2 linked regions of the Cupriavidus necator N-1 genome follow. The protein of the gene in region 1 interacts with the protein of each later gene in a pairwise test. Links are inferred from orthologs where the notes say so. Each region holds a gene or a part of one and is shown on either strand. Other genes may lie near its edges.

Evidence for each region.
Region 2: the proteins of serC (region 1) and selB interact in binary tests that used the Escherichia coli proteins (3 or more experiments, as listed by UniProt). The link is inferred for Cupriavidus necator N-1 from one-to-one orthologs.

What each region holds. Positions count from the first base shown.
Region 1 is NC_015726.1:822,670-830,657, forward strand. Bases 3,619-6,600 are described here. They hold serC (3-phosphoserine/phosphohydroxythreonine transaminase), read left to right. Parts: upstream 3,619-4,521; coding sequence 4,522-5,679; downstream 5,680-6,600. Other genes in these bases: gyrA (DNA gyrase subunit A), read left to right, coding at 3,619-3,703; CNE_RS03905 (DUF2059 domain-containing protein), read left to right, coding at 3,798-4,361; pheA (prephenate dehydratase), read left to right, coding at 5,788-6,600. Outside these bases: outer membrane protein OmpA, read right to left, coding at 1-603; more of gyrA, read left to right, coding at 1,037-3,618; more of pheA, read left to right, coding at 6,601-6,948; hisC (histidinol-phosphate transaminase), read left to right, coding at 6,977-7,988. UniProt on the Escherichia coli protein: Catalyzes the reversible conversion of 3-phosphohydroxypyruvate to phosphoserine and of 3-hydroxy-2-oxo-4-phosphonooxybutanoate to phosphohydroxythreonine. Is involved in both pyridoxine and serine biosynthesis.
Region 2 is NC_015723.1:969,733-982,812, reverse strand. What follows is about bases 4,404-7,359. They hold selB (selenocysteine-specific translation elongation factor), read right to left. Parts: upstream 6,859-7,359; coding sequence 4,948-6,858; downstream 4,404-4,947. Other genes in these bases: CNE_RS22605 (NAD-dependent formate dehydrogenase), read left to right, coding at 7,299-7,359; apbC (iron-sulfur cluster carrier protein ApbC), read right to left, coding at 4,404-4,902. Also shown: CNE_RS22630 (ABC transporter substrate-binding protein), read left to right, coding at 1-1,058; CNE_RS22625 (helix-turn-helix transcriptional regulator), read right to left, coding at 1,261-1,848; pyk (pyruvate kinase), read right to left, coding at 2,340-3,758; more of apbC, read right to left, coding at 3,814-4,403; more of CNE_RS22605, read left to right, coding at 7,360-8,459; CNE_RS22600 (Dyp-type peroxidase), read left to right, coding at 8,621-9,670; CNE_RS22595 (family 1 encapsulin nanocompartment shell protein), read left to right, coding at 9,663-10,481; CNE_RS22590 (bestrophin family protein), read right to left, coding at 10,544-11,461; CNE_RS22585 (FdhF/YdeP family oxidoreductase), read right to left, coding at 11,621-13,080. UniProt on the Escherichia coli protein: Translation factor necessary for the incorporation of selenocysteine into proteins. It probably replaces EF-Tu for the insertion of selenocysteine directed by the UGA codon. SelB binds GTP and GDP.

The sequences.
Region 1 (7,988 bases):
CTGCTGGCAGGCGATCTGGGACTTGCGGTTGCCCTTGCACGACTTCGGATCGACCTTCAGCTGGCGCTTGCCCTTGCCTTCGGTGTAGACACGGTTGGCTTCGACGCCCTTGCTCACCAGGTAAGCCTTGACCGATTCAGCACGGCGGATCGACAGGCGATCGTTGTACTTGTCCGAACCGAACGAGTCGGTGTGGCCAACGGCGATGATGACTTCCAGGGTGATGCCTTGCAGCTTCGAGACCAGGTCGTCCAGCTTGGCCTTGCCTTCCGGCTTCAGGACAGCCTTGTCGAAGTCGAACAGGGTGTCAGCAGCGAAAGTGACCTTCTCGCTCGAGACGACCGGCGGGGCCACCGGAGCCGGTGCCGGTGCCGCTACGGCCGGGGCCAGGGCGCCGTCGCACAGCGCGTTGGCCGTGGCCGGGGTCCAGGAGCTGTCGCGCCAGCAGAGCTCGTTCGTGCCATTCTTCCACACGTACTCGCTCGTACCGTTGCCCCAGTTGTCGTTCACTGCCTTCTTTTCATAAGGGACGGACTGAGCTTGAGCGGATGCAGCCATTACTGCGGTAGCTGCAACGAGCGCGAGCTTGGCAAATTTTTTCATATTTCTCCTCTCAGGATGAGATCACCGCAGGGTTACTGCGAGCAAATGGACGAAAACAAGTCATACATTCTTCGGAGTATAACATTCTCGATGTGGTGGATGCTCCACTTCGAACAATGTCTGGCTCTTCGCTGGGGAATTGTGCCACAAGGGTCGTTTCCTAAGAAGTAAATATATTCGATTCGCCGCATGGGTTTTGGGCCTGTGGTGTTTGTGCAACACGGGTCTTGTGTCGCCCGCAAAGCCTTGTGGCATCAGGGATTCCGGGTTTCAGTCAGGGCCTCGGGAGGTGCGCGTAAGGGCTGTCCGGAGAGCGGGAGGCGGGGGGTGGCGGCATGTTAGAATGGCACGTTGCCCAGCCGTCAGGCGCCCACTGTGCCGCGCGCTAAAGGGCCTGTCATTCGCTTAAACCTGCCGCATAAACCACGCCGCAATGGATCCATTCGCAAAAGAAACCCTTCCGGTCTCCCTCGAAGAGGAAATGCGCCGCTCCTATCTTGATTACGCCATGAGCGTGATCGTGGGCCGGGCGCTTCCTGATGTGCGGGACGGCCTGAAACCGGTGCACCGGCGCGTGCTGTTTGCGATGCACGAGCTCAACAACGACTGGAACCGGGCCTACAAGAAGTCGGCCCGTATCGTCGGCGATGTGATCGGTAAGTATCACCCGCACGGCGATACCGCAGTCTACGACACCATCGTCCGCATGGCGCAGAATTTCTCGCTGCGCTACATGCTGGTCGACGGCCAGGGCAATTTCGGTTCGGTCGACGGCGATAACGCCGCGGCCATGCGTTATACCGAAATCCGCCTGGCGAAAATCGCCCACGAGATGCTGTTCGACATCGACAAGGAAACCGTCGATTTCGACAGCAACTACGACGGCTCTGAAAAAGAGCCTTCGATTCTGCCGGCGCGTATTCCCAATCTGCTAATCAACGGTTCGTCCGGTATTGCGGTGGGCATGGCCACCAATATCCCGCCGCATAACCTGAATGAAATCGTTGACGGCTGCCTGCACCTGTTGCGCAACCCGCAGGCCACGGTGGATGAACTGATTGAATTGATTCCCGCGCCGGATTTTCCGACCGCCGGGATTATCTATGGCATCCAGGGCGTTCGCGAAGGCTATCGCACCGGCCGCGGCCGCGTGGTAATGCGGGCCAAGACGCACTTCGAGGACATCGATCGCGGCCAGCGCCAGGCCATCATCGTCGACGAGCTGCCCTACCAGGTCAACAAGCGCACCCTGCTTGAGCGCATTGCCGAACTGGTCACTGAAAAGAAGGTCGAGGGCATCTCCGACATCCGCGACGAGTCGGACAAGTCTGGCATGCGCGTGGTGATCGAGCTCAAGCGCAACGAGGTGCCTGAGGTTGTCCTCAACAACCTATATAAGAACACCCAGCTGCAGGACACCTTCGGCATGAACATGGTGGCGCTGGTCGATCGTCAGCCGCGCCTGCTGAACCTGCGCCAGATGCTGGAGTACTTCCTGGCGCACCGGCGCGAAGTCGTCACCCGCCGCACGGTGTTCGAGCTGCGCAAGGCGCGCGAGCGCGGCCATGTGCTGGAAGGCCTGGCCGTGGCGCTGGCGAACATCGACGAATTCATCGCCATCATCAAGGCCGCACCGACTCCGCCGATCGCCAAGCAGGAACTGATGGCGAAGGCATGGGATTCGGCCCTGGTCCGCGACATGCTTGCACGCGCCGAAGGCGAGACGCCGGGCGGGCGCGCCTCCTATCGTCCGGACGGGCTGCCGCCCCTTTTCGGCATGCAGGCGGACGGCCTGTACCGGCTGTCCGATGGCCAGGCGCAGGAAATCCTGCAAATGCGCCTGCAACGCCTCACCGGGCTGGAACAGGACAAGATCGTCCAGGAATATCGCGACATCATGGCGGTAATTGCCGACCTGCTGGACATCCTGGCGCGGCCGGAGCGTATTACTACCATCATCGTCGACGAACTCACCGCGATCCGCGCCGAATTTGGCGATGAACGCCGTTCGCAGATCGAGCTGAACGCGACCGAGCTGGATACCGAAGACCTGATCACCCCGCAGGATATGGTGGTCACGCTGTCGCACAGCGGCTATATGAAGAGCCAGCCGATCTCCGAGTACCGTGCGCAAAAGCGTGGCGGACGCGGTAAGCAGGCGACAGCGACCAAGGAAGACGACTGGATTGACACGCTGTTCGTGGCCAATACCCACGATTACATCCTGTGCTTCTCCAACCGCGGCCGGCTCTACTGGCTGAAGGTGTACGAGGTGCCGCAGGGTTCGCGCAACTCGCGCGGGCGCCCGATCGTCAACATGTTCCCGCTGTCAGAAGGCGAGAAGATCAATGTGATCCTGCCGGTCAAGCAGTTTGACGCTGAGCACTTCATCTTCATGGCCACCGCTCGCGGCACGGTCAAGAAGACCGCGCTGACCGAGTTCTCCAATCCGCGCAAGGCCGGCATCATCGCGGTCGACCTGGACGATGGCGACTACCTGATCGGCGCGGCCGTGACCGATGGCCAGCATGATGTGATGCTGTTCTCCGACGCCGGCAAGGCGGTGCGCTTTGACGAGAACGACGTGCGTCCGATGGGCCGCCAGGCGCGCGGCGTGCGCGGCATGAACCTTGAAGACGGCCAGACCGTGATCGCCATGCTGGTGGCGCCGGCCGAGACCGCCGAAGAGGCTGAGGCGGGCGTGCGCGGCAGCGTGCTGACCGCGACCGAGAACGGCTATGGCAAGCGTACCCCCATTGCTGAGTACACTCGACACGGCCGCGGCACCAAGGGCATGATTGCGATCCAGACGAGCGAGCGCAATGGCCGTGTGGTGGCGGCAGCACTGGTTTCGCCCGAGGACGAGATCATGCTGATCACCACCGGTGGCGTGCTGATCCGTACCCGCGTGGCCGAAATCCGAGAAATGGGCCGCGCCACGCAGGGTGTCACGCTGATCAACGTTGACGAAGGCACCAAGTTGTCCGGACTGCAGCGCATCGTCGAAAGCGATGCCGACAACGGCGCCGGTGGCGAAGAGACTGAAGACGCCGACGGCGCAGAAGGTGCTGCCGGGGCCGACGCGGACGCCAATCCGTAAGACAAATCGTAAATTGTTGCAACAATAGGACGCCAGCCGGAACTCGCCTCGCGGCTGTCCGGACTAAAACGGACGTATTTACCAGGGAGTCACAATGCTCAAAACCTATCGACGTATCGCTGTTCTGGCTGCTTTCGTTCCGACCTTCATGATGGCGCAGCATGCACACGCGCAGGATGCGGAAAAGACAGCAGCCATCAAGGAACTGCTTTCCGTCATGCAGGCAGACCAGGCCGTCAAGGGCCAGGCCGAAAACTGGCAGCAAGGCGCCAAGCAGGAAGCTCCGCTGGTGCTGGAACAAGTGCTGGTCGAGAACAAGACCCTGAACGACAAGCAGAAGCAGGCCGCTGTCGAAAAGCTGAAGAAGAACGGCGCGGTCCAGCGCATGGTTGATGGCGCCGGTTCGGCGTTCAGCACCGATGGCTTCCGCAAGGACGCGATCCAGGCGCACTACGATGCCTTTGGTAAGTACTACTCGACGGCGGAACTCAAGGACCTGACCACCTTCCTGAAGTCGCCGACCGGCCAGAAGTTCATGGCCAACCAGGGCAAAGCGACCCAGGAGATCTGGGGCTCGATGATGCAGAAGTACGGCCCGCAGGTCGGCAAGTCGATGCGCGACGCCGCCGAGAAGGAAATCACCGCCGCTTCGAAGTGATGCTGGCGTGATCCGCGACTGACTCAGACCGCCGCCCACCTGCAGCCTTGCAGGCCGGTGCGGCACCGGGGCCGGGCCCCGGGTGCCCAACGGGGCGCGGGTTTTGAGGGATAATGGCTGCTTGGGTAACACCGGCAGCCATTTTTCCATTCTCCGTCTCATGAACGATCCCCAGAATCCCGCTCTTGCCGGCATGATGCAGCGTGCATTGGCCGAACGCGTCTACAACTTCTCGCCCGGCCCGGCTGTCCTGCCTGCCGAAGTGCTGCAACAGGCTGCGGAGGAGATGCTGTCCTGGCGCGGGACGGGGGTCTCGGTGATGGAGATGAGCCACCGCAGCCGCGAGTTCGAGGGCATTCAGGCCGAAGCGATCGCGGACCTGCGCGAACTGCTGCATATTCCCTCCAACTTCCATGTGCTGTTCCTGCAGGGCGGCGCCATCGGCGAGAACGGCATCGTGCCGCTGAACCTGATGCGCCTGCGCAGCGCCGACGCGCCCAAGGCTGACTTCGTCGTCACCGGCACCTGGTCGGTCAAGACCGAGCAGGAAGCCCGCCGCTATGGCGCGGTCAATATCGCGGCCACCAGCGAGGCGCAGAAATTCCACCGCATCCCCGACGTCGCGGACTGGAAGCTGTCGGACGATGCCGGCTACGTGCACCTGTGCACCAACGAGACCATCGTCGGTGTGGAGTTCCAGAACATTCCCGATATCGGCCAGGTCAAGGGCGACCGCATCGTGGTGGCGGACGCTTCCAGCCATATCCTGTCGCGCCCGATCGACTGGTCGCGCGTGCAGGTGGTCTACGGCGGCGCGCAGAAGAATATCGGCCCGGCCGGCGTCACCATCGTGATCGTGCGCGATGACCTGATCGGCCATGCCCACCCGCTGTGCCCGTCGGCATTCAACTGGCGCCTGGTGGCCGAGCACAACTCGATGTACAACACGCCGCCGACCTATGCGATCTATATCGCCGGCCTGGTCTTCAAATGGCTCAAGCGCCAGGGCGGCGTGCCCGCGATCGAGCAGCGCAATATCGCCAAGGCGTCGGCGCTGTACAACTACCTGGACCAGAGCGATTTCTATCGCAACGAGATCCATCCGAGCTGCCGCTCGCGCATGAACGTGCCGTTCTTCCTGGGCGACGAATCGCGCAATGAGGCCTTCCTGCAGCAGGCGCGGGCCAACGGCCTGGTGCAGCTCAAGGGACACAAGACTGTGGGCGGCATGCGCGCCAGCATCTATAACGCGATGTCGCTGGAAGGCGTGATGGCGCTGGTCGATTTCATGCGCGAGTTCGAGCGTACGTCCGCCTGACGCGCATTCCTGCTGGCTGCCCGCGCACGTCAGGCACAGTGCGCCGGCAGGCAGCGGTCAGTTTTTCTCCGGCCGCCGCGCCCCGGCGGCCCACCGGATTCATACAAAATGACAAGCCAAGACCGCACCCCCGCGCGCGAGGAGACGCCGCCGAACGAGCAGCAGAACGACAGCCACCTGAGCGAAGCCGAGCGCAAGCTGTCGGTCGAGCTGAGCCCGCTGCGCGAGCAGATCGACACCGTTGACCGCGAACTGCTGGCGATGCTGAACCGCCGCGCCAAACTGGCGCTCGAGGTCGGCGAGGTCAAGAAGAAGTACGGCGCGCCGGTGTTCCGCCCGGAGCGTGAGCTGCAGGTGATCCGCAAGGTGCAGGGCGCCAACCCCGGCCCGCTGCTGGGCGAAAGCGTGGCGGCGATCTGGCGCGAGGTGATGTCCGCCTGCCGCGGGCTGGAAAAGCCGCTGGAAGTGGCTTTCCTCGGCCCGGCCGGCACGTTCTCCGAGCAGGCGCTGTATGCGCACTTCGGCCATGAGGTGTCGGGCGTGCCTTGCCCGAGCATCGACGAGGTGTTCCGTGCCGTCGAGGCCGGCACGGTCGAGTACGGCGTGGTGCCGGTCGAGAATTCCACCGAGGGCGCGGTGTCGCGCACGCTCGACCTGTTCCTGCAGACTTCGCTGAAGATCAGCGGCGAGATTGCGCTCAAGGTGCATCACAACCTGATGGCATCCACGCCCGACATGCAGGGCGTAACAGTGGTGCGCGCGCATGCGCAGGCACTGGCGCAGTGCCAGCACTGGCTGACCGCCAACTACCCGCACCTGGAGCGTCAGGCGGTATCAAGCAATGCCGAGGCCGCGCGCATGGCCAGCGAAGACCCGACCGTGGCTGCGATTGCCGGCGAGTCCGCCGCCAACCGCTATCACCTGCATATCGTGCGCACGCATATCCAGGACGATCCGCACAACCGCACGCGCTTTGCCGTGATCGGCCGCTATGAGACCGAGCCGTCGGGCAGCGACCAGACCTCGATGATCCTGTCGGTGCCCAACAAGGCTGGCGCGGTGTACCAGTTGCTGGCGCCGCTGGCGGAGAACGGCGTGTCGATGTGCCGCTTCGAGTCGCGCCCGGCGCGCAGCGGCGCGTGGGAGTACTACTTCTACGTCGACGTGGAAGGGCACCAGCATGAGCCGGCAGTGGCGCGCGCCATCGAAGAGCTGCGCCGCAATGCGGCCTACCTGAAGGTGCTGGGCTCGTATCCGTCGAGCAAGTAAGGCAGCCAGGCAAGAACAAGGAGACGAGATGGCAGAGCAGGGTAAGCGAGGCGGCACGGTGTTTGGACCCGGCTATGTGCGGGCGATTTCGCCTTACGTGGCCGGGAAGCCGATTTCGGAAGTCGCGCGCGAGTTCGGCCTGGACGAGGCCGGCATCGTCAAGCTCGCCTCCAATGAGAATCCGCTCGGCATGCCCGAGTCGGCCCGACGCGCGGTGGCCGATGCGGTGGCTGAACTCGGCCGCTACCCGGATTCCAACGGCTTTGCGCTGAAGGGCGCGCTGTCGGCGCGCCTCGGCGTGCCCGCCGACTGGCTGACGCTGGGCAATGGCAGCAACGACATCCTGGAGCTGGCCGCGCATGCGCTGGTGGAGCCGGGCCAGTCGATCGTCTATGCCGAGTACTCGTTCGCGGTCTACGCGCTGGCCACGCAGGAGATCGGCGCACGCGCCATCGAAGTGCCCGCGCGCGACTACGGCCATGACCTCGAGGCGATGGCCGCGGCGATCGCGCCGGATACGCGCCTGGTCTTTATCGCCAACCCGAACAACCCGACCGGCACGTTCGTGCCGGCCGCGCAGATCGAAGCCTTCCTGCAGCGGGTGCCGGCCAGCGTGGTGGTGGTGCTGGACGAGGCGTACAACGAATACCTGGATGCGGACCAGCAATACGATTCGCTTGCCTGGGTGCGCCGCTACCCGAACCTCATGGTGTCGCGCACGTTCTCCAAGGCCTATGGCCTGGCGGGCCTGCGCATCGGCTACGCGGTGGCGCAGCCGGAGCTTTCGGACCTGCTGAACCGCATCCGCCAGCCGTTCAACGTCAACAGCGTGGCGCAGGCCGCGGCCATCGCCGCGCTGGGCGATGCCGACTTCCTGCGCCGCAGCGCCGAGCTGAACCGTGCCGGCAAGCGCCAGCTGACTGATGCCTTCAACCGGCTCGGGCTGGAATATGTGCCGTCGTCCGGCAACTTCGTGATGGTGCGCGTGGGCGATGACGACGGCGCCGGCGCGCGCGTCAACCTGGCGTTGCTGAAGCAGG
Region 2 (13,080 bases), on another replicon or contig:
CCGCGCAGATGGCCATCGACGATTTCGGCGGCAAGGTGCTGGGCAAGAAGATCGAACTGGTGGTGGTCGATCACCAGAACAAGGCCGACATCGCCGCCAACAAGGCGCGCGAGTGGTTCGATACCGCCAATGTCGACGCCATCCTCGACGTGGCCGCGTCGGCGCCGGCGCTGGCGGTGCTTGAGGTTGCAAGACAGAAGAACCGCATCGTGGTGTTCTCCGGCCCCGGCACCGAGCGCATCACCAATGACCTGTGCACGCCGGTGTCAGTGCACTACGCCTACGACACCTACGCGCTGGCCAACACCACCGCGCGCGCAATGGTGGAGCGCGGCGGCAAGTCCTGGTTCTTCCTGACGGCGGACTACGCCTTCGGCCACACGCTGCAGGACTCGGCCACCGCGGTCATCAACGAGACCGGCGGCAAGGTGCTTGGCGCCGCGCGCCACCCGCTGGCCACCAGCGACTTCGCCTCTTATCTGCTGCAGGCGCAGGCCAGCAAGGCACAGGTGGTGGGCCTGGCCAATGCCGGCGGCGATACCGTCAACGCAATCAAGGCCGCCTCTGAATTCGGCCTGACCCGCAACAACACGCAGCGCATGGCGGGCCTGCTGCTCTATATCAACGACATCCACGCCATCGGCCTGAAGACGGCCTCCGGTCTGGTATTGACCGAGGCCTTCTACTGGGACATGAATGAAGCCACGCGTGCGTGGTCGCGCCGCTATTTCGACAAGCTCAGGAAGATGCCCAACATGAGCCAGGCAGGTGCATATTCATCGGTGACACACTACCTGAAGGCCGTGCAGGCAGCGGGCACCGACGAGACTGCGGCGGTGATGAAGAAGATGAAGTCGATGCCGATCAACGACTTCTTTGCCAAGAACGGCCGCATCCGCGAAGACGGCCGCATGGTCCACGACATGTATCTGTTCGAGGTCAAGACGCCGGCCGAATCCAAGTACCCATGGGACTACTACAAGGTGCTGGCCACGGTGCCGGGCGAGCAGGCGTTCATGCCGATGTCGAAGTCGCAGTGCCCGTTGCTCAGGCGCTGATGGCGGCGCCGGTGGAGATATCGGATTGGGGCCCGAAGTACGCGAATGAAGATGGACTATGTGCCGGCTAGCGGCGGCATGCAACGTGGTGTCCGAACCCCGCGCCGATTTCCGACAAGCACAAATCCTAGTTTGTATCAGACAAATACAGACTAGGATTTGTGCCGTTGGAAACCATCCAGCGTTCGGTTTTCCGCTACCGCTAATCCCTGGTCAGGTTTTCCAGCCACAGGCTCATCAACCCGGCCCGGCCCCTGACGCCGAATTTCCGGAAGATGCCGGTCACATAGGAATGGGTCGTGGAAACCGCCAGACCGAGGCGCTGGGCAATCTGCTTTTCCGATGCGTCGGTCAACAGCAGCCGCAAAACTTTCTGCTCGTGGGGCGCCAACGGGACGGAAGAAAGCGCCAGCCCAAGGTCAAGAATGCTCTCCTTCTTCAGCGCAGTGACATCGCGGGCAACCCCGACGCGCAACCGTTCCGACTGGAGCCATCCGGCGGACCACATGATATGGACGGCACTGCCGTCCTTGTGGCGATAGCGGTTTTCAAAACCGATCCGCTTCTTTCCCGACATGACCTGCTTGGCCTCGACAATGGTCCGGTCCCGGTCGGCGGGCATGACCAGATCGATGATGAACTCGCCCGCCATATCCTTCGGCGTATAGCCAAAAATGCCCTCGCAGGCTGCGCTGACATACTGGATGCGGCCGCCCGTGTCGACCAGGAATACGGCGTCCAGCAGTTGGTCGGCAAACGCAGTGATGTCTTTTCCGATCTCGATACTCATGGCAGTCCAGACCCCCGATACTGGCGCTTTTACTGGCGCCTTGATTGGCCCCTTCGCCCGGATTTCACCCGAACGCGGGTCAACGTGAAGACTAGACCACGCGCCAGCGCATGTACAGTGTTGGCGTCGATAAAACCGGGCGAGGTTCGCCAGCCGGAAGGCCTTTAACGGCGCCACTCATGCCTGCGCGCCGTCAAAGGCACCCTGCTGATTAGCAGGATATGACTTTTGCACGGTTTCGATACCATCATGGCCATCATTTGCCCGGTCTTCGGCAGGCCCCGCCGGGGGCTTCCAAAGCCGTAGTCAACGAGAGTCGGGGCAAATGAGCCAAGCCTCAGCATCGCCTACCCCCTTCGAGGGGGGAGTCGAGGTCAGGAGGGGAGCGGCCCGGCCCGCTGACGGAGGTGGCAGTGGCCTCTGTCAGCGGGGACCGTGCAACGCTGCGGCAATGCCCCGGGACGTACCTGTTCGGCGGCGTCCCTACCCCCTCATTGGATCTGCGCAATCCGCAGCAGGTTGGTGGTTCCCGCCACCAGGAACGGCAGTCCGGCGGAGATGACGATGGACTGTCCGGCTTCCCCGAACCCCTCCGCCAGCACAGTGCGGCTGGCCAGATCGGTCATCTCCGGCACATCCAGCACCTCGTGGCAGAGCACCGCATGCACGCCCCAGGTGAGCGTCAGCCGCCTCGCCGTCGCCATGCGGGGTGTCATGCCGAGGATGGGCACCTGCGGCCGCTCGCGCGCCATGCGCAGCGCCGAGTAGCCCGAGCTGGTATAGGCGACCGTCGCCGGCACCCTGAGCAAGCCCACGATATGCCGCACCGCGTAACCGATGGCATCAGCCGCGTCCGCGCGCGGCGGGGTGTGGGATGCCTCGATGGCGTCGCGGTACAGCGGGTCGGATTCCGTGCGGGAGATAATGCTGTTCATCATTCGCACCGCCTCCACCGGATACCGGCCGGAAGCCGACTCGGCCGACAGCATGACTGCGTCGGCACCGTCGTAGATCGCCGTCGCCACGTCTGACGCTTCCGCACGGGTAGGCACGGGGGCGGCAATCATCGATTCAAGCATTTGCGTGGCAACGATGACCGGCTTGCCGGCCTTGCGGCACGCGCGGACGATCTGCTTCTGCAGCGACGGCACCTGCTCGGCGGGCATCTCCACGCCCAGGTCGCCGCGCGCCACCATGATGGCATCGGCCTCGGCGACAATCAGGTCCAGGCTCTGGATGGCGGCAGGCTTCTCCAGCTTGGCCACGATGCCGGCGCGGCCGTTGACGATTGCCTTGATCTCCCGGATGTCCTCCGGCCGCTGCACGAAGGACAGCGCGATCCAGTCCGCACCCAGCGCCAGTCCGAAGTCTAGGTCGCGCCGGTCCTTCTCGGTCATGGCCGACAGCGGCAGCACCGCGTCCGGCACGTTCACCCCCTTCCGGTCCGAGAGCGTGCCGCCGTTGACGACCGTGGTCTCGGCGAAGTCGGCGCCGCACTGCCCGACGCGCAACCGGGTCTTGCCGTCGTCCAGCAGCAGCTCCACGCCCTCGCTCAGGGCGGCGAAGATCTCCGGGTGCGGCAGGCAGACCCGGCTGGCCGAGCCGGGCGCCGCACTGTCCAGGTCCAGCCGGAAGCCAGCACCGGCGGCGAGTTGCACCGGGCCGTCGGCGAAGGTGCCGATGCGCAGCTTCGGACCCTGCAGGTCGAGCAGAACGCCGATCGGGCGGCCCAGTTCGCGCTCTACGGCGCGGATGGCTTCGAATCGTTGCCGGTGGTCGTCGTGGGTGCCGTGGCTGAAGTTGAGCCGGAAGACATCGGCGCCGGCCTCGAACAGCGCGTCAATGAGGTCGGGCGTGCTACTCGCGGGACCGAGCGTGGCCACGATCTTGGCGTTGCGAAGGCGTCTCATGCCATTGCTCCATGTCAGCGCGCGACGGGAGCCGCGCGTAAATCGTTCACCCTGGTCAGGTGTTCTGCACGACGATGCTTGGGAACTTGCTGGTCATGTCGCGCGCCTTGTCGGCGACCTTGATCGCCACCTTGCGCGCGATGGCGCGGTACATCTCGGCCACCGGGCTGTCGGGCTCGGCCACCACGGTCGGACGGCCGGAGTCGGCCTGCTCGCGGATCTGCAGGTTCAGCGGCAGGCTGCCGAGCAGGTCCACGCCGTAGTCGGCGCACATCTTCTCGCCGCCGCCGTGTCCGAAGATATGCTCGACGTGGCCGCAGTTCGGGCAGCAGTAGACCGCCATGTTCTCGACGATGCCCAGGATGGGAATGCCCACCTTCTCGAACATCTTCAGGCCCTTCTTGGCGTCCAGCAGCGCGATGTCCTGCGGCGTGGTGACGATCACCGCGCCGGTGACCGGCACCTTCTGCGACAGCGTCAGCTGGACGTCGCCGGTGCCCGGCGGCATGTCGACAATCAGGTAGTCCAGGTCGTGCCAGTTGGTCTGGCGCAGCAACTGCTCCAGCGCCGAGGTCACCATCGGGCCGCGCCATACCATGGGGTTGTCCTGCTCGATCAGGAAGCCGATCGAGTTGGCCTGCAGGCCGTGGCCTTCCAGCGGCTCCATGGTCTGGCCGTCGGCGGATTCCGGGCGGCCGTCGATGCCCAGCATCATCGGCAGGCTCGGGCCGTAGATGTCTGCGTCGAGCATGCCGACGCGCGCGCCTTCTGCCGCCAGCGCCAGCGCCAGGTTCACGGCCGTGGTGGACTTGCCCACACCGCCCTTGCCCGACGCCACCGCGATCACATTCTTCACGCCCGGCAGCAGCTTGACCCCGCGCTGCACCGCGTGTGCGACGATCTTCATGGTGACGGCCACGCTGACATTGCTCACGCCTGGCACTTGCCGCACTGCAGCAACCACCAGCTTGCGGATCGGATCAAACTGGCTCTTCGCGGGGTAGCCGAGTTCGACTTCCAGCGAGACATCGCCGCCGTCGACACGGATATTCCTGGCCGATCGGGTGGACACCAGGTCCTTGCCCGTATTGGGATCGATGACGGTGCGCAGGGCTTCGGTGACCTGCTCAGTGCTGACGCTCAAGACATACTCCGCTGCTGGTGAATGTAGGGAGGCAGTCGTCGCCTGTCAGAGCAACTCCAGCCAACGACTGTCCGTGCGCACCAGATGCCGGCCACGGTCGAAGCGCGTATAGCCAACACGGTCAAAGAATTCCAGGACCTGAACCGCACGTTTTCGTCCGAGTCCGGTGGCATTGCGAAATGCCCCGGCGACGACCGTGCCGGCGTTCTTGCTGGCGTCGACAGCGGCGAGCAAGGCCAGCTCGCGAATCGCCTCCGGATCGTAGAAGAGGTCGTGCACGACCTGAAACGTCTCGCCATGACGTGCGAGCTTGCGCATCAGTTGCCGCACCCTGTCCTCCGGCACGCCATGCGCGCTCGCCAGCTCGCGCACCCATGGCGGATCGAAGCGCCCCGCTTTCATGTCCTGCTGCAATGTCGCGGCAAGCGAGCGATCCGCATCGTCGAGCGTCACGGTGTGCTCGGGCAGGTGCAGCCAGGGCCCGTTCCTGATGATGTCACCGCGCGCGCAGGCGTCATCGACGACCGCACTCCACAACGCGTCTTGCGCGAGCGGCGCGGCGATCCTGCGCAAACGCGCCACCTCCGGGCCAAGCACATCCGGCGAGCGTTGGTGGAATTGCCGGAGGGCAGTGGTCAATCGGCCCGCCAGCGCCCGCCACGCCGCGCTGGACACCAGCAAGGCATCGTCGCCCGGAAGTTCAATCACGCGCGTGTCCCGCGGCAGTTCGATGGCCGCCGCCGGCATGCCGCTCAGCCGCTCCAGCAGCGCGCGCGACAGCCCGTTTGGCGCCTGCTCAAGCAATGCCCCGACCGAGCCAGTGTCAAGCATGGCCTGCATTGCGTCGAGCCACGCCAGCCGCGCCGGGGAACGGCGCTTGCGCGCGGGCGCGAACGGATCGAGTACATCTCCGCCGCCGATGGTGCGGCTAGCCTGCGCGTTCCGCACGACAAAGGGATCGCCAGGCAGCGCGCACACCGGCCGCTCGAACACAAGCTGCACGCGCGCGCGCTGCCCGGGCGCAAGCGTCGGGCCATCGAGCAGCGCGACACGTGCCACCTGGTGCTGCGTGCCCAGGTGAATATGCATGGGCGCCCAGTGCTCCAGCGCAGGGGCGTCTGGCAACAGGGTCAGCATCACATCGATGCGCTCCGACGCCCGTGCCAGGCGCACATCGACCACCCAGTCACCGCGTTCGATCGCGCCCTTGCCGATGCCGGCCAGGTTCAGCGCGCAGCGCTGCCCCGCCCGCCCGGCAGCAGCAGGACGATTCTGCGCATGGATGCTGCTCACGCGCACAGACTCGTTCTTCGGTGCGAGCAACACCCTGTCGCCGACATGGATGCGCCCGGACACCACGGTTCCGGTCACGATCGTTCCTTGCCCGGCAAGCGTGAAGACCCGGTCAACCGCAAGGCGGAACAGCCCGTCGTCGCGCCTGGTGCGCGACGCAGCCGCGGCCGCGTGCAGGTGCCGCTTCAACGCGTTCACACCCGGATCGTCGGCGCGCGTTGCGCAGGTTTCAAAAACCGGTGCATCCTCCAGCATGCTGCCGCGCCGGAACGACGCAATCTCCGCGCGCACCTGCCGCAGCCGCGCGTCATCCACGCGATCGACCTTGGTCAGCGCAATCGCGCCGCGCCGGATGCCGAGCAGTTGCACAATGGCAAGGTGCTCGCGCGTTTGCGGCATCACGCCGGCATCGGCGGCGACCACGAGCAGCGCGAAGTCAATACCGCATGCGCCCGCGGCCATGGTGTGAATCAGCTTTTGGTGGCCCGGGACATCGACCAGGCCGAGCACGTCGCCGTTCTCGAGCGGCACGTACGCATAGCCAGGCTCGATCGAGACCTCGCGCACCTTCTTCTCCTTCAGGCGGTCGGCATCCATGCCCGACAGCGCCCTAACCAGGCTGGTCTTGCCGTGATGGATATGTCCTGCCGTGCCGACGATCATGGCTGCGTCAGGTAGACCGACAGCCTGACGCGCCGGAGACCATCAGGGACTGCCGCGGGAATATCCTCGTCGTGAACATGCATGGTCTCCTATCCTTATCCGAATGGCCGATGAGGCTTGCTCAAGCGTGCATCGACGCCGCTGCGCTTAGTGTTCCTGCATCGTTGGAGACAAGATAATTGCCTGGCCACTTAAGGTAAATTCAGCGATTCTTTGCGCGCCTATAAGCGATGCCTTAAGTGACAACGGGATGGACAGATTGACCCGAGAGACCTGGCTCAGCATGGACATTTTGTCCATCGCACAGGCCCCGCAGCGCTTGCAGTACGCCGGAACCTCCCGACTACCCAGCGATGCTGTCGCAGGCATGGGCCTTGCTCAGCAGTCTGGATCGGCTGGCCGACCATGTCGCTGCAAAGCAGGAAAGGAATCGAACTCTCATGGCGAAAGTCCTATGTGTCCTTTATCCGGATCCGGTCTCCGGATATCCGCCGCACTATGTCCGCGATGACATTCCGGTGATCACGACCTATGACAACGGCCAGACTGCCCCGACCTCGAAGGCAGCGCTCGGATTCAAGCCCGGCGAACTTGTGGGGTCGGTCTCCGGCGAGCTGGGTCTTCGCGGCTATCTGGAGGGGCTGGGCCACGAACTCATCGTGACCAGCGACAAGGATGGGGCTGACTCTGCGTTTGAGAAGCATCTTCCCGATGCTGAAGTGGTCATTTCGCAGCCATTCTGGCCGGCTTACCTGACCAGGGAGCGAATCGCCAGGGCAAGGAAGCTGAAGCTTGCGCTGACTGCGGGCATCGGCTCCGATCATGTCGATCTTGAGGCGGCCGCCCGTGCCCACATCACCGTCGCCGAAGTGACGGGATCAAACAGCATCAGCGTGGCGGAGCACGTCATACTGACGATGCTGGCGCTGGTCCGCAACTACCTGCCATCCCATGAGATCGCCTTGCGTGGCGGGTGGAATATTGCCGACTGCGTGTCACGCAGCTATGACATGGAAGGCATGCAATTCGGCACGATCGGCGCCGGCCGGATCGGTCTCGCGGTGCTGCGCAGGCTCAAGCCTTTTGGCCTGCAGTTGCATTACACCCAGCGGCACCGACTCAGCCCGGAGATCGAGCAGGAACTGGGCCTGACTTTCCACCCCGATGCCGAATCGCTCGTGAGCGCCATGGACTTTGTCAGCCTGCAGATACCCCTTTATCCCTCAACCATGCATTTTTTTGATGACAGGATGCTCGCCAGGATGAAGCGCGGCGCCTACCTCATCAATACGGCGCGCGCAGAACTGGTTGACCGCGACGCGGTTGTGCGTGCGGTCAAGTCCGGCCACATTGCCGCCTATGGCGGTGACGTGTGGTTCCCCGAACCAGCGCCCCCGGATCATCCCTGGCGAACCATGCCTTTCAACGGCATGACCCCCCATATCTCCGGGACCTCGCTCTCCGCGCAGGCCCGCTATACCGCTGGCACGCTGGAAATCCTGGAAAGCTATTTCGATGGCACCCCCATTCGCGAGGAATATCTCATCGTTGACGGTGGCGGACTTGCGGGAACAGGGGCCAGATCCTACAAGCTGACGTGAGCGCCAGCGCCGGCGTTGCGCAATTTGCAACGGCGATTGATACTGCCTGGTCAGGAGGAAATGAAAGGTCAGAGGCACCACACAATTCGTGTAGGCTTATGCGTTGAATTCTCTTCCGTCAGCCCGAAAACCGTATCGGTTTCACCAACAAGAAGCGCCCGATGCCTACAAATTCCCCCGAACCGCAAGCTGTTTCCGGCACAGTCACCCGCAGCGCCATATTCATCGTTGCGACGCTCACCGACGGCGACGACCACGCCGACACCGTCCGCGCATGGTGTGCCGACGTTGCCGCCATCGTGCGCGCGGTCGGCCATCGCGTGCCGTCAGGCAACCTGTCCTGTGTCTGCGGCTTCGGCTCCGACGCTTGGGACAGGCTGTTCGGCAAGCCCCGTCCCGCGGCGCTGCATCCGTTCCGGGAGTTCGGCACCGGCGATCGCGTCGCCATCGCCACGCCGGGTGACCTGCTGTTGCACATCCGTGCCGATTCGATGGACCTGTGCTTCGAGCTTGCCACGCAACTGCTCGGCAAGCTTGGCGATGCGATCCAGGTCGTCGACGAGGTGCACGGCTTTCGCAACTTCGACATGCGGGCGATGATCGGCTTTGTCGATGGCACGGAGAATCCGGCCGGACGCGAGGCGGTCGATTTCACGGTGATCGGCGACGAGGATGCCGAGTTTGCCGGCGGCAGCTACGTCATCGTGCAGAAATATCTGCACAATATGACGGGGTGGAATGCCCTTCCCGTGGAGACACAGGAACTGATCATCGGACGCAAGAAGCTGTCCGACATCGAACTGGACGAAGAGATCAAACCCTCGTCATCGCACAGTTCGCTGACAACGCTGGTCGAGAACGGGCAAGAGGTGAAGATCTTGCGTGACAACATGCCATTCGGGCGCCCGGGAGCGGGCGAGTTCGGCACCTACTTCATCGGCTACGCCCGTTCGCCCGCGCCGATCGAGAAGATGCTCGAGAACATGTTCGTCGGATTGCCGCCCGGCAATTACGACCGGCTGCTCGACTTCAGCAAGGCAGTCACCGGCAGCCTGTTCTTTGTGCCGTCGGCCGACCTGCTTGAAGGGCTTGCGGACCGCGAAGCCCCTGCTGTCAGTGATAGCCAACCGGCGCCCTCACCGTCGGCCGCACCGCACCGGGAAGGCTCATTGAATATCGGATCGCTCAAAGGGAACCGTGAATATGAATAACCTGCACCGCGAACTCGCCCCAATCACCAGCGCCGCATGGTCTCAAATTGAAGAGGAAGTGGCGCGCACCTTCAAGCGTTCCGTCGCCGGACGGCGCGTGACAGACGTGATCGGCCCCGGCGGCCCCGAACTGGCCGGCGTGGGTACCGGGCACCTGCTGGACCTCGAGGCGCCGCTGCAGGGCGTCGGCGCGAAGCTGCGCGAGGTCAGGGCCCTGGTCCAGCTGACCGTGCCGTTTGAACTCCAGCGCGAAGCGATCGACAGCGTCGAGCGCGGCGCGCGCGACTCCGACTGGCAGCCGGCCAAGGAAGCGGCCAAACAGCTTGCCTTTGCGGAGGATCGGGCCATCTTCGACGGCTATCGGCAGGCGGGCGTCGTTGGCATCCACCAAGGCTCGTCGAATCCGAAGTTCACGCTGCCGGCCGACGTCAACGAATATCCGCAGGTGATCAGCGATGCGCTCGAGGCGTTGAAGCTGGTGGGCGTCGACGGCCCCTACTCCGTGCTCCTTGGCGCCGACGCATACACCGCGCTCGCGGGCGGGCGCGACCAGGGCTACCCGGTCATTGACCACATCAAGCGGATCGTCAGCGGCGAGATCATCTGGGCGCCGGCGATCAGCGGCGGCAGTGTAATGTCGACCCGCGGCGGTGACTACGCCTTGCACCTTGGCGAGGATCTCTCGATCGGCTATAGCAGCCATACGGAGCAGGTGGTACGGCTGTACCTGCGTGAAACGCTGACGTTCCTGATGCTGACGAGCGAGGCATCGGTTCCGCTTGAACTGACAGGGCAAGCACCCGGAAAATAATGCTTGTCGATTGAGCCGGCGCGGTCCGTTTCGGCGCGCCGGACTGACTGCAGCGCCGCCCCCTACGTCAGTTGATACTGACGGTCCGGTAATTTCTCCTCGGGAATCTCCCGATTGGACAGCTCCAGCAGCGAGCGCTCGATGTTGCGTGCGATGGCATCGAGTGCCAGAGCGTTGGGCGCCTCGCTGAACGGCTCGGACACTTCGTCGGCGATTGCTTCCAGCGCGATCAGCGTGTAAGCAACAAAGACGCAGATGATTGGCGTGAACAGCTCGGTCGAATCCACCAGGCCAAATGGCAGCATGATGCAATAGGCGTACACGGTGCGATGCAGCAGGACCCCGTAGGAAAACGGGATCGGGGTGGATGCAATGCGCTCGCACCCGCCGACCGTCGTCGCCAGTTCGTTGATCTGGGCATCAAGCATCCAGAGCTTGTTCTCCGAGATCACGGCACGAAATTGCAGGCGCGAGAGTCTATGGCGTACCTCATTGAGGATTGCCGTCGGCCGATAGTGCTTGGAACGCAAGGCCTCCATCGCGTCGCGCCCGACAAGCCGAACCAGATCCTGGGTCGGGTCCGTCTTGCGAAGCTCATGCTTTAGCGAATAGGCAAACGCAATCAGATGATTGACCAGCTGGATCCGATCCTCACTGCGGTCCTCGGGGAGATAACACAGTATCTGCGAGGTGAGCGAGCGTGAGGCGATGAGCACGTGCCCCCAAAGGTAGCGTGCTTCTTTGAAGCGTTCGTAGCTGGCATTGTTCCGGAACGCAAGAAAGATGGTCAGCGCCACGCCAAATAGCGTGAAAGGGGCGGTATTGAGCGGGATCTTTTCGCCCAGTATCCGCCCTTGGGTCAGGACAGCGAAGCCGCTGACAAGAGCCAGGAAGAGCAGCTGCGGAATGATGGTCTGCAAGACTGACCCGCTCCATACGAACAGCATGCTGAACCAGTTTCTCTTTGGCCGTACGATCATGATTTTTCTTGTGGGGAAGCTTTATCTCAGAACGGACTGCATACGAGTTCAGTGACTTGCTGGGTCAGGTCATGCATGTATCGTGTCGCCGGACAACGCCCTCCTCCCACGCCAAATCTCGTGCCGCGCTTCGCCAGGTCGCCAGAAGCTCGCCCAGGGTTAAGTCACCTCCGCACGCAACACCCGTACGGGAATGGACTTGTACGAAGGCGTTCCGCTTTCCTTGTCAATGTAGTCCAGTGGCACCAGCACATTCGCCTCCGGGTAATACGCCGCCACGGAACCCCGTGCGATGTTTGCATAAGCGATCGCAGTGATCTTCTTCAAGCGCAGTTGCCTGCCGGTTACGATGGTCTCGATGTCGACCAGGTCACCATGCTCCAGTCCGCGTGCCGCCATGTCGTCTTCATGCATGAACAGCACATCGCGCCGCCCGAATACGCCTCGATAGCGATCATCCAGCGCATAGATCGTGGTGTTGTACTGGTCGTGGCTGCGGATCGTCATCAGGCGCAGGACATTTTCTCCGCCGAGGACGTCGGCGTCCTCTTTCACCCCGCCATACACGGAGAACATCGCTTTCCCAGTCGGCGTCGGCCACTTGCGCTCGGTCGGCGGAAGCGGCAGGCGGAAGCCACCCGGCGTCCGGATGCGTGCGTTGAAGTTCTCGAAGCCGGGCACGGTCTTTTCGATCAGGTCGCGGATCTTGTCATAGTCGGCCACCAGGTCCAGCCACGGGACCTTGCTGTTGGGCATGGTCGCGTTGGCCATGCCGGCCACGATCGAAGGCTCGGAACGCAGTTCTTCAGAGGCAGGCGTGAGCTTTCCGGCCGATGCGTGGACCATTGACATCGAATCCTCGACCGTCACCGATTGTGGCCCGGTCGCCTGTACATCAAGTTCCGTGCGGCCCAGGCACGGCAGCACGTACGTTTCCTTCGCCACCAGCAGATGCGAGCGATTGAGCTTGGTACCGATATGGACGCTCAGATCGAGCTTCCCCATCGCGGGAAAGGACTGTCCGGAATCGGGCAGCGCAACCGCGAAATTGCCGCCCAGGCAGATCAGGGCCTTGGCCGTGCCGTCTATCATTGCCTGCATCGCCTTGACGGCATCATGTCCGTGCGTCTGCGGCGGCTTGAATCCCAATGCATCTTCGATCTGCTTGAGGAAACTGTCCGTTGGTCTTTCGGTGATGCCGACCGTTCGATTTCCCTGCACGTTGGAGTGGCCACGCAATGGACAAATGCCAGCGCCGGGCTTGCCGAAGTTTCCACGCAGGAACAACAGATCCGCGATCAGGCGGACATTGGCAGTGCCCTTGTTGTGCTGGGTGACGCCCATGCCATAGGTGACGATCGTCGCATTCGATTTCGCGTAGAGGTCTGCAACCTGCTCAAGATCCGCACGGGTGAGTCCGCTCGCCTTCTCTATGTCTTCCCACGTCGTGGCTGCCAGGTCTGCTGCAAATGCGTCGAAACCCTCGGTATGCACCGCGATGAAATCACGGTCCAGAATATCTCCCAGAGCCGCGTCCATGGCCAGGAGGGCCTTCATGATCCCCTTGAGCGCGGCCGCGTCGCCTCCGGCATCGACCTGATAGTACGTCGAGGCGATCC